2 linked regions of the Starkeya sp. ORNL1 genome follow. Each later gene encodes a partner of the first gene's protein in a complex. Links are inferred from orthologs where the notes say so. Each region holds a gene or a part of one and is shown in the gene's direction. Other genes may lie near its edges. The genes, in order: ccmA and G3545_RS25340.

The links.
Region 2: the proteins of ccmA (region 1) and G3545_RS25340 are in contact, whole or in part, in a solved structure (PDB 8CE8), measured with the Escherichia coli proteins. The link is inferred for Starkeya sp. ORNL1 from one-to-one orthologs.

The regions. Positions count from the first base shown.
Region 1 is NZ_CP048834.1:4,520,109-4,525,946, reverse strand. What follows is about bases 2,779-5,745. They hold ccmA (heme ABC exporter ATP-binding protein CcmA), read left to right. Parts: upstream 2,779-3,935; coding sequence 3,936-4,556; downstream 4,557-5,745. Other genes in these bases: G3545_RS21480 (F0F1 ATP synthase subunit delta), read left to right, coding at 5,539-5,745; ccmB (heme exporter protein CcmB), read left to right, coding at 4,553-5,224; acnA (aconitate hydratase AcnA), read right to left, coding at 2,779-3,702. In the rest of the region: G3545_RS21500 (DUF1223 domain-containing protein), read right to left, coding at 66-875; more of acnA, read right to left, coding at 1,021-2,778; more of G3545_RS21480, read left to right, coding at 5,746-5,838. UniProt on the Escherichia coli protein: Part of the ABC transporter complex CcmAB involved in the biogenesis of c-type cytochromes; once thought to export heme, this seems not to be the case, but its exact role is uncertain. Responsible for energy coupling to the transport system.
Region 2 is NZ_CP048834.1:5,381,728-5,387,522, forward strand. What follows is about bases 1,873-4,796. They hold G3545_RS25340 (heme ABC transporter permease), read left to right. Parts: upstream 1,873-2,929; coding sequence 2,930-3,664; downstream 3,665-4,796. Other genes in these bases: G3545_RS25330 (glycosyltransferase family 2 protein), read left to right, coding at 1,873-1,926; G3545_RS25335 (GNAT family N-acetyltransferase), read right to left, coding at 2,055-2,633; ccmD (heme exporter protein CcmD), read left to right, coding at 3,674-3,847; G3545_RS25350 (DsbE family thiol:disulfide interchange protein), read left to right, coding at 3,844-4,455; G3545_RS25355 (DUF1178 family protein), read right to left, coding at 4,589-4,796. Outside these bases: G3545_RS25320 (NAD(P)-dependent oxidoreductase), read left to right, coding at 1-302; G3545_RS25325 (sugar phosphate isomerase/epimerase family protein), read left to right, coding at 308-1,141; more of G3545_RS25330, read left to right, coding at 1,138-1,872; more of G3545_RS25355, read right to left, coding at 4,797-5,077; G3545_RS25360 (carbon-nitrogen hydrolase family protein), read right to left, coding at 5,074-5,795. UniProt on the Escherichia coli protein: Required for the export of heme to the periplasm for the biogenesis of c-type cytochromes.

The DNA.
Region 1 (5,838 bases):
AGATTCAGCGGCACCGCATGCGTAAAGCCAGGTTCCCTGCTTGAATTGAACGTCGGACCAGCCGCTCAGGGCAGCGGCGCCAGCGCGGCGCCGAGTATGGTGCCGGGGCTCGCCTGCGTCCCGGACTGCACCAGGATCGCGACGGAATCGATGGAATCGGCGCGGATTTCGTCGAGGCCGGTCTCGAAGCGGACCTCGCCGCCATTCCATTCGCCGAGCCGCGTCCAACCCCGCACCACATTGTGGTAGGTCATGGTCGAGCCTTCATTCTCGCCGCGGCCGATCTTCACCGTCACGTCGCTCGCCAGCGGGCAGAGCCACACCTCGCCATGGCCGGCGCCGGCCATGGTGCCGGTGCCCACCTTCACCGCGAGCTTGCCGTCTGTGGTGGCGATCGCCACCGGCACGCGCGGCACGGCGGCCGAGGCTAGCGCGCCGTCCAGCGCATCCTCGTCATTGCCCACCGCCATCACGCTGCCATTGAGGACCACTTGCGGCGTGAACATCTTGCCGTCGCCGCGCACCTTGGCATAGGCCTTCTGCCGCAGCGAATGGCCGTGCTTGGCCAGCGTGTCCTTCCAGCCGAGATAGTCCCAGTAATCGACCGCCAGCGTCAGCGCGACCACGTCCGGCCGCTTGGCGAGATCGCCCAGCAGCTTGTCGGCGGGCGGGCAGGAAGAGCAACCCTGGCTGGTGAAAAGTTCCACCACTGCCTTCGGCGCCGGCACCGCGTGGGGGGCCGGCTGCATGCCCGCCGCCACCGGGGTGACGACGGCGTCTTCGGCCAATGCCGCGACGGGCAAGCCAACGATCAGAAGGATGCCGATGACGACGATGTGGCACGGCGCCAGATGGCGCGGCAATACATGAATCATAATGTTGGAGGCGTCCTTCAGCGCACCCGTCCGAAGACCGGGTTAAGGCAATAGGACGGGCGGGAAGCCGGCACCAGTCACATTCGGGTGTCGCTCCGCACGGAAGAGTGAGCGGGCGCAACGCGCCCGCCCGGGTCCGTTACGGCTACGCCGCGAGGTTGCGCAGCACGTACTGTAGGATGCCGCCATTGCGGAAATAATCGAGTTCGTCGAGCGTATCGATGCGGCAGGTGAGCGGTACTTCCTTCACCGTGCCGTCGCCGAACACGATCTCGGCAATGAGCGTCTGGCGCGGCTTCAGGTCGCCCTCGATGCCGAGGATGGTGACGACCTCATCACCCTTGATGCCGAGCGACTGCCAGGATTCGTCGCCCTGGAAGGTCAGCGGCACGATGCCCATGCCGACCAGGTTCGAGCGGTGGATGCGCTCGAAGCTCTGGGTGATCACGGCGCGGATGCCGAGCAGCTTGGTGCCCTTGGCCGCCCAGTCGCGCGAGGAGCCGGTGCCGTATTCCTTGCCGGCGAACACCACGGTCGGCACGCCTTCCTGCTTGTAGAGCATGGCGGCGTTGTAGAGCGGCATCTCGGTGCCATCCGGCCAGTGGCGGGTGAAGCCGCCTTCCTTGCCGCCCAGCATCTGGTTCTTGACGCGGATATTGGCGAAGGTGCCGCGCATCATCACCTGGTGATTGCCGCGCCTCGTGCCGTACTGGTTGAAGTCGGCCGGGCGCACCTGGTGGTCGCGCAGATATTCGCCGGCCGGGCTCGCTTCCTTGATCGAACCGGCGGGCGAGATGTGGTCGGTGGTGATGGAATCGAGGAACAGACCGATCACCCGCGCCTTGATGATGTCGGTGACCGGCTCCGGATCCATCTCCATGCCGTCGAAATAAGGCGGGTTCTGCACATAGGTCGAGCGGTCGTCCCAGGCATAGGTCTCGCCCTTCGGCACCGCGATCTTCTGCCAGTTCTCGTCGCCCTTGAAGACGTCGGCATACTTCTCCTGGAACATCTTCTTGGTGACGTTCTCGCGGATGAAGGTCGCGATCTCCTGGTTCGACGGCCAGATGTCCTTCAGGAACACCGGCTGCCCGTCGGAACCGGTGCCGAGCGGCTCGGTGGTGAGGTCGATCTGCAGCGAGCCGGCGAGCGCATAGGCGACCACCAGCGGCGGCGAGGCGAGATAGTTCGCCTTCACGTCCGGATTGACGCGGCCCTCGAAGTTGCGGTTGCCCGATATCACGGCACCGGCGACGAGGTCGTTCTTGTTGATGGCCTCGGAGATCGGCTCCGGCAGCGGGCCGGAATTGCCGATGCAGGTGGTGCAGCCGAAGCCGACCAGGTTGAAGCCGACGGCGTCGAGTTCCTTCTGCAGGCCGGAGGCGTTGAGATAGCCTTCGACCACCTGCGAGCCCGGCGCCAGCGAGGTCTTGACCCACGGCTTCGAGGTGAGGCCCTTCGCCACCGCGTTGCGGGCCAGCAGGCCGGCGGCGATCAGCACGCTCGGGTTCGAGGTGTTGGTGCAGGAGGTGATGGCGGCGATGGTGACGTCGCCATGGCCGATCGTGTAATCCTTGCCTTCCACCGGCACGCGCTTGCCGGCTTCGCCCGGCTTCTTGAACTCGCCTTCCAGCGCGGCGAGGAAACCGGCCTTGGTGCCGGAGAGCAGCACGCGGTCCTGCGGGCGCTTCGGGCCGGCGAGCGAGGGCAGCACCGTCGAGATATCGAGCTCGATGATGTCGGTGAAGACCGGATCCGCCGTGCTGGCATCACGCCACATGCCCTGCGCCTTGGAATAGGCCTCCACCAGGGCGACGCGGTCGGCCTCGCGGCCGGTCTCGTCGAGATAGGCGATGGTCTCGCTGTCGGTCGGGAAGAAGCCGCAGGTCGCGCCATACTCGGGCGCCATGTTGCCGATGGTGGCGCGGTCGGCGAGCGAGAGGTGGTCGAGGCCGGGGCCGAAGAATTCGACGAACTTGCCGACCACGCCCTTCTTGCGCAGCATCTGGGTGACGGTGAGCACGAGATCGGTGGCGGTGATGCCCTCATTCATCTTGCCGGTCAGCCTGAAGCCGATCACCTCGGGGATGAGCATGGACACCGGCTGGCCGAGCATGGCGGCTTCCGCCTCGATGCCGCCGACGCCCCAGGCGAGCACGGCCAGGCCGTTCACCATGGTGGTGTGGCTGTCGGTGCCGACGCACGTATCGGGATAGGCGAGCGTCTCGCCATCCTCGGTCTTGGTCCACACCACCTGCGACAGGTATTCAAGGTTCACCTGGTGGCAGATGCCGGTGCCCGGCGGCACCACGCGGAAATTGGCGAAGGCCGACTGGCCCCACTTCATGAAGCGGTAGCGTTCCTGGTTCTGCTTGTACTCTTCCTCGACGTTCTTCTTGAACGCGGTGTTGTCGCCGAAGAAGTTCACGATCACCGAGTGGTCGATGACGAGGTCGACCGGCACCAGCGGATTGATGCGCTTGGGATCGCCGCCGAGATGCACCATGGCGTCACGCATGGCGGCGAGATCCACCACCGCCGGAACGCCGGTGAAGTCCTGCATCAGCACGCGCGCGGGACGGTAGGCGATCTCGCGTTCCGCCTTGCCGCGATTCACCAGCCATTCGTTGATGGAGATGATGTCGTCCTTGGTGACCGAGCGGCCATCCTCGAAGCGCAGCAGGTTCTCCAGCAGCACCTTCATCGAAAAGGGCAGCGCGGAGGCTCCCTCGAGGCCATTCCTCTCGGCATCGGGGAGGCTGAAATAAGTGTAGCTCTTGGAACCGACGGTGAGGGTCTTACGGCAATGAAAGCTGTCGAGTGCCACGGAAACACGTCCCCGAATTAGGAATGGCGCCATCGGCATACCGCCGGAACTTGGACAGGACGGAGCCGCGGGCTATAGCTCGCAGGGCTTCCTGCCATGGGACGGTACGTCGTTCGGTTTTCTTTATAGAGCGATTTCAAACGGCGATCATAGAGGGATGATGCAGTGCGAGGGCAAATAGTGCGCCGCAACGTGTGGTTGGGGCGCCGAAGCGAGCACCATTTGGGGACACCATGCGGCTGATCGCTGAAGGGCTGTCCTGCACGCGCGGCTCCCGCCTGCTGTTCCAGGATCTCGGTTTCTCGCTCGACCAAGGGCAGGCGCTGGTGGTGACCGGACCGAACGGCACCGGCAAGTCCTCGCTGCTGCGGCTCCTCGCCGGGCTCGCGACGCTGCAGGCCGGCACGGTCCGGCTGGAAGGCGGCTTGTCGGATGTCCCGCTTGGCGAGCAGGCGCACTATCTCGGCCACCTCGATGCCCACAAGGCCGCGCTTTCCGTCTCCGAGAACCTCGCCTTCTGGCGCACCGTGCTGGGCAGCCCGGCGCTGTCGGTCGATGAGGCGCTCGCAGAAGTCGGCCTCGCCGCGCTTGCCCGCCTGCCGGTCGCGGTGCTCTCCGCCGGCCAGAAGCGTCGCCTTGCGCTCGCCCGCCTCATCGTCGCCCGCCGGCCGCTCTGGCTGCTCGACGAGCCGACCACGGCTCTCGACATCAGTGCTCAGGCGCGCGTGAGCGCACTCGCGCGCGATCATCTCGCCTCCGGCGGCCTGATCGTCGCCGCCACCCATGCCCCGCTCGATTTCGGCACGACGCAGGAACTGCGCCTCGGCACGCCCATCATCGCGAGCGCGGCATGACCGCTTCTTTCCTCGCTCTGGTGAGGCGCGACCTGGCCCTGGCCCTGCGCGCCGGCGGCGGCGCCGGGCTCGGCGTCGTGTTCTTCCTCGCCGTGGTGGTGGTGACGCCCTTCGCCATCGGGCCGGACCTCGTGCTGCTCGCTCGCATCGGCCCGGCGATCTTGTGGATCGGCGCTCTGCTCGCCTGCCTGATCGGGCTCGACCGGCTGTTCGCGGCGGATGCCGAGGACGGCTCGCTCGACCTCATCTTCATGCTGGAACTGCCGGTCGAGCTGGCCGCCGCCGCCAAGGGCCTCGCCCATTGGCTGGCCACCGGCCTGCCGCTGGTCGTCGCCGCGCCGATCCTCGCCCTGCTGCTGAACCTGGAACCGGCGGCGACCGGGGCGGTGACGCTCACACTGCTGGTCGGCACCCCGGCGGTAACCTTCCTCGGCCTGGTCGGCGCCGCCTTCGCCAGCGCCTTCCGCCGCGGCGGATTGCTGGTGGCCGTGCTGGTGCTGCCGCTCACCATCCCGGTGCTGATCTTCGGCGTCGCAGCTACCTCTGCGGCGGTGACCGGGCCGGTGCCGTTCGGCACGCCCTTCCTGATGCTGGCCGGCCTGTCGGTCGGCGCGATGGTGCTCGGCCCGGTCGCCGCCGCCGCGGCACTGCGCGCCACCAGAGACTGAGCCGGCTTCATACCGGGCACCAGGGCCTCGGACCGGCCTTGGTGCAGCAATGCGCCGCAGCCTTCCCAATGCCCTGGCATGCCAGAAGTTTACGTGACGGCGGGTGCCGTCGCCAGACTGCGTCATTTGCCCCCGCCAATGCCTCACTTCATCGTGTTGCAGCACGGTGGAAGCCGTGTTAGGGAACCGCCGATCCTTCCGGAGGGTTGGGGTTCAAAGTACCCCCCGGACAGGTTGAAACCCTTGTAATTCTTGGGGAGTGAGCCCGCGCCGCGTTGGTCGTGGATCGCCCCGGACAGCCCGAGAGAGGCACGGTGGCCGAAACGTTCGTATCCGGGGTGGCAGGACGCTACGCGACCGCTCTGTTCGAGCTGGCCAGCGAAGCCGGCGCCATCGACGCCGTAAAGGCGGATCTCGACAGCTTCACCGCCATGATCGCCGAGAGCGACGATCTCAAGCGCCTGGTGCGCAGCCCGGTCTTCTCTGCCGAAGAGCAGGAGAAGGCCATTGTCGCCATTCTCGACAAGGCGGGCATCTCCGGCCTTGCCGCCAATTTCTTCAAGACCGTCGCCAGCAATCGCCGCCTGTTCGCGATCGAGGCCATCATCCGCGGC
Region 2 (5,795 bases), 860 kb from region 1 along the record:
GGTATCCGGTCTCGCGGCTGTGGGCCGATATCGGCACCACGCGGCGCGTCGGGCTCAAGCTGGTGAACCTGTTCACCGAGCCGGTGCGGATGCGCGAGATCATCGAGTGCGACTTCCCCGGCGTCGTGGTCGGGGAGGAGAAGTATCCGGCGCCGGAGTACCGTGTCGGCACCCGGCATGCCCAGGCATTCGGCGGGGAGGGGGCGTTCATCATGTCGGCGCAGAAGTGTCTCGACACCATTTGCGGCTTCGTCGCAGACGAGCGCGGCATCGAGGCGGTCAAGGCCGGGGCGACATCGTGAAGGGAATGGCGATCTCGAACATCCTGCTGCCGGACGGCGTAAGTGACCCGGCGGCCTGTGAGGTGTTTAGCCGGCTGGGATACTCCGGCATCGAAATCGCGCCGGGCAAATCGGTGCCGGGCTGGCCGGCGGCGCCGGCGCGCCTTGCCGAGACGCGCGCCGCGATCGAGGGCGAAGGGCTTCGCATCGTCGCCATGCAGGGCATCTTGTTCGGCATCAGCGGCGTTGCGTTGTTCGGCGCCGAGGAGGCGAGAACGCGGCTGCGCGATCATCTCGCCAAAGTGGCGCGGGTAGCCGGTGCGCTGGGGGCGGGGGCCTGCGTGTTCGGCGCGCCGGGGGTGCGCAATCCGGGGGATCTGGCGCCCGATGCCGCGTTCCGGATCGCGGCCGACTTCTTCGGCTACCTGGCCCCGCTGTTCGCCGATGAGGGCACCACGCTCGCCTTCGAGGCCAATGCGCCGGTCTATGGCTGCAAGTTCGCCACCACGACCCGCGAGGCGCTGGATCTGGTGAAGGCGATCCACCATCCCGGCGTTCGGCTGCAGATCGACACCGGGACCATGTTCCTCAACCAGGAGGACCCGGCGGTGATCGTCGAAGCGGCGCCCTTTGCCAGCCATTTCCATGTCAGCGAGCCGCAACTCGCCGCGCTCGGCGCTTCCGGCGTCGACCATGGTCCGATCGCCGCGGCGCTCGGCGAAGCCTCCTATGATGGCTGGATCTCGGCGGAGATGAAGGCGGCGGGGGCATGGGAAGACGCGGCGGCGGGCGCCGCCGAACTGATCTCCGAACTCTACATGCCGTCCGCCGTGCTGGCCGCTGGGGCCGATCCTCTATGAGCACCGATACGCCCAGTCGTGCCATCCCGGCGCATCGCACCGACATCCTGGGGCCCAAGCAGCACCGCCATGTGCTGGTGATCCCGGTCATCAATGAGGGCGAGCGCATCCGCCGCCAGCTTCGGCAAATCGCCGAACTTGCCCCGGCATGCGACATCGTCATCGCCGATGGCGGCTCGACCGACGGCTCGCTCGATCCCGATTTCCTGCGTTTCGTCGGCGTGCGCGCGCTGCTGACCAAGACCGCGCCTGGCAAATTGAGCGCGCAGCTGCGCATCGCCTATGCCTTCGCGCTGGACGAGGGCTATGACGGCGTCGTCACTGTCGACGGCAACGGCAAGGATGGCGTCGATGCCATCCCGCTGTTCCTGGAGAAGCTCGACGAGGGGTATGACTATGTGCAGGGCTCGCGCTATGTCGCCGGCGGCGTCGCCGAGAACACGCCGCGGGATCGCCATCTCGCCGGCCGGCTGATCCATGCGCCGGTGCTGAGCCTTGCCGCCGGGCATTGGTACACCGACACGACCAACGGATTCCGCGCCTACTCGGCGCGCTACCTCGCCGATCCGCGCGTGGCGCCGTTTCGCGACGTGTTCGTGCGTTATGAGTTGCTGTTCTATCTGACCGTGCGCGCGGCGCGGCTGGGCCTGCGCACCACGGAGGTGCCGGTCGCCCGCCGCTACCCGGTGGGCGAGGCCACGCCGACCAAGATCAGCGGCATGAGAGGGCGCCTGGACATGCTGGGCGAACTGTTCGCCGCGGCGACGGGACGGTTCAATCCATAGCGACCCCTGCTGGGTCGTCATCCCGGCCGGAGCGCAGCGGAGAGCCGGGATCGCGTGAAGTCCCGCGCATCACCTTCCTACGATCCCGGATCGGGCCTGCGGCCCGTCCGGGATGACGACTTTGGGAATTAAGCCGCCAAACGCAGGTCCGAGGCGAAGCGCTTTTCCATGCCCATGGCGACGAAGATCAACCCGCCGTCCAGCGCGCCGAACACCGCGCCCTGGCGGCGCCAGCCGCGCTCGGCGAAGAAGCCTTCGGCCGCCAGCGTCGCCGCCACCCGGGCACGGGCGAAGCCCTGGGTGCGCAGGTCGGCATCGATGCGCTCCAGCAAGGCGGAGCCGATGCCGTAGCGGATGAAGAGCGGATGCACGAACACGCCATGGACGTGCGGCACATCAACGCCGCCGGCCGTGGTCGGCAATTCGATCTCGCTGCCCATGTAGCTCGGCTCGCGCATCGACCAGCCGCCGCAGGCCACCGCCTCGCCCTCGATTTCGGCGATGAAGAAGGTGCCGTCGGACACCAGCTCGGCGTCGAAGGTGCCGATGCGCGGAATGAGGGATTCGATCACCTCCTCGCCATGCACGCGACGCGCAAAGCCGCGCAGCGATGCCGCCTGGAGGCGGCGAACATCGGTAAGGTCGGTGGGATTGGCGCGACGGACGCGCAGAACAGCCGCGGTTGAGCTCGATTGGGTCGCCGGCATCAGTTTGTCTCCGTCTTCCGGAGGCCCCCGCCCGGGGCACCGTCTGCTTACTGGGCACGGCGAGACTTAGAGCCCATTTTCCAAACCGGAAGGGCCCCGGGAATCACGCCATCGTGTCGTCAAGCTAGGGACGGCCTCAGGAATCGAGGCTGAACGTGGCATTCACCGGGCATTCATCCGGCGAGGGCGCGTCCGCCCATCACACCTCCGTTGATTACCGTTACGGCCATCACATCCGCGTTGTGCCGCAGGATGCGTGAGTTGCCCCCCGTCCTGCAGCCGATTAGAACCGCGCCATGGCGCTGATGGACTTCGCGAACCCGACCCGTTTCCTCGCCCTTTCCGGGCGGGTGCTGCCGTGGCTCGCGGCGGCGAGCGCCATCGTGCTGGCAGCGGGCTTCGTGCTCGCCTTCCGCGCCCCTGCCGACTACCAGCAGGGCGAGACCGTGAAGATCATGTACATCCATGTGCCGTTCGCCTGGCTCGCCATGCTCGGCTACACGGCGCTGGCCTTGTCCGCGCTCGGCATATTGGTGTGGCGGCATCCGCTGGCGGATGTCGCGCACAAGGCGATGGCCCCGATCGGGGCGGTATTCGCCTTCCTGTGCCTGCTCACCGGCTCGCTCTGGGGTCGGCCGATGTGGGGCACCTATTGGGTGTGGGATGCGCGGCTGACCTCGATGCTGGTGCTGCTGCTGCTCTATCTCGGCTTGCTGGCACTGCGCTCGGCGGTCGAGGATCCGAACCAGGCCGGGCGCGCGGCGGCGGTGCTGACGCTGGTAGGCTTCGTCAATGTGCCGATCGTGAAATTCTCGGTCGACTGGTGGAACACGCTGCACCAGCCGGCCTCGGTGTTTCGCTTGGGCGGACCGACCATCGATCCGAGCCTGCTGTGGCCGCTGCTGCTCACCGCCATCGGCTTCACGCTGCTGATGCTGACGCTGCATCTGATGGCGATGCGCAACGAGATATTGCGCCGCCGGCTGCGCTCGCTCGAAGCGAGGGCCGCCGCCGAAGCCGCGTTCGCCTGAGGTAAAGCCATGCTCGGGGAACACGCCTCCTTCATCCTCGCCGCCTATGCCGGCTCGGCGGCGGTGCTGGCTGCGCTGGTGGCTTGGATCATGCTCGACGGCCGCGCGGTGCGCCGCTCGCTCGACGAAATGGATGCGCGCGGCGTGCGCCGCCGCTCCGCCGGCCGCGAGGAGGGGCAATGAGCGAAGCGCCCGCCCAGACCCCTATCGAAGGCCAGCCGGCACCGCCGCGACGGCGGCTGCTAGTGCTGCTGCCGCTGATCGCCTTCGCGGCGCTGGCGGCACTGTTCTATGGCCGCCTGTTCTCCGGCGATCCCTCGCGCCTGCCGTCCGCCCTGATCGGCCATGAGGCACCGGTGCTCGATTTGCCCGCGCTTGACGGGCTCGCCCGCGACGGCGCGCCGGTGCCGGGGCTGGAGTCCGCGGTGCTCAAGGGCCAGGTGACGGTGCTGAACGTGTTCGCTTCCTGGTGCGCGCCGTGCCGCGACGAGCACCCGCTGCTGGTCGAACTGTCGAAGCAGCAGGGCTTCCGCCTCGTCGGCCTGAACTACAAGGACGATGCCGAGAATGCCCGGCGTTTCCTCGGCCGCTTCGGCAATCCGTTCGCCGCGGTCGGCGTCGATGCCAATGGCCGCGCCGCGATCGAATGGGGCGTCTATGGCGTGCCGGAGACCTTCATCGTCGGCAAGGACGGGCGCATCGCCTACAAATATGTCGGCCCGATCGACGAGGACGGGTTGCGGACGCGGCTCATGCCGGAGATCGCCAAGGCGATGGCGGCGGGCGGGTAGGGTAGGTCGCCCTGCTGCAACATCCTTCGAGGCTCGCTAGTGCTCGCACCTCAGGATGACGTGGCTTTAAAAACGACGTCATCCTGAGGTGTCCGGCTTTGGCCGGGCCTCGAAGGATGCTGCAGCAGAGCGCCTAATTCCGCTCGTCCGGCAGGCTCGGCAGCGGGTGGATCTCGATCTCGTCCTCGATCAGCGACTTCACTTCCTCGGCGCTGGCTTCGCCATAGATGGAGCGCTTCTCGACCTCGCCCTCGTGCATCTGCCGGGCGACCGTGGCGAACTCGTCGCCGACATAGTCGGAATTCTTCACCACGTGCTCGCGCACCGCGCGCAGCATCTCGCGCAGTTCGCGCTCCTTCTCGGAGATCAGCGCTACCGGCTGTGGAGCCTCGGCGGCCGTTGTCTCGACGGGGGCGGAAGCTGGCGCAGAGTTGGCGTCTTGCGCGAACTTCTTCGTGCCGCGGCCAAGTGCCGGCGCCATGATCGCCTTCTCCACCTTGGCGGAGCCGCAGACCGGGCAGGCGACCAGCTTCTTCTTGCGCTGGCCCTCATAGGCGGCGGAATCGCGGAACCAGCTCTCGAAATCGTGGTCGGCGTCGCAACGTAGCTGATAGCGGATCATGCTGCGTCACCGGCGACCCGCAGCCGTGTCACCTCGCCGGGCGGCACCAATTCGAAGCGCCTGCCATGGTCGAGCGAGGGGATGCGCGTGCGCACCGCCGCCACCTTGGCGGGGTCGATCTCGGCGGTGATGATGCCGGGCTCGGTGCCGCCCTCGGCGAGGATGGTGCCCCAGGGGTCGATGATGAGGCTGTGGCCGAAGGTCTCGCGGCCATTCTCGTGCTTGCCGCCCTGCGCGGCCGCCAGCACATAGGAACCGGTCTCGATGGCACGGGCGCGCAGCAATATGTGCCAGTGCGCCTCGCCGGTCGGGCGGGTGAAGGCGGCAGGCGCCGCGATCATGCCGGCGCCGGCCTCGGCCAGGGCGCGGAACAGCGCCGGGAAACGCAGGTCGTAGCAGATGGTGAAGCCCAGCCGGATCTCTGGAAGATCGGCCAGCACGGCAATCTCGCCCGGGCGGTAGGCGGTGGATTCGCGATAGACGTCGCCATTGGGCAAATCGACGTCGAACATGTGGATCTTGTCGTAGCGCGCGGCGATCGAGCCGTCCGGCGCGATGAGATAGGAGCGGTTGGCGGCACGGTGCTCGCTCGCCCGCACGGCCAGCGAGCCGACATGCAGATGCACCTTCAGCTCCTCCGCCAGCGTGCGGAAGGCAGCGAGCGCGGGATCGCTCTCCTCCTCATGCAGGATGGCGAACAGCGCGGCGCGGTTTTCCT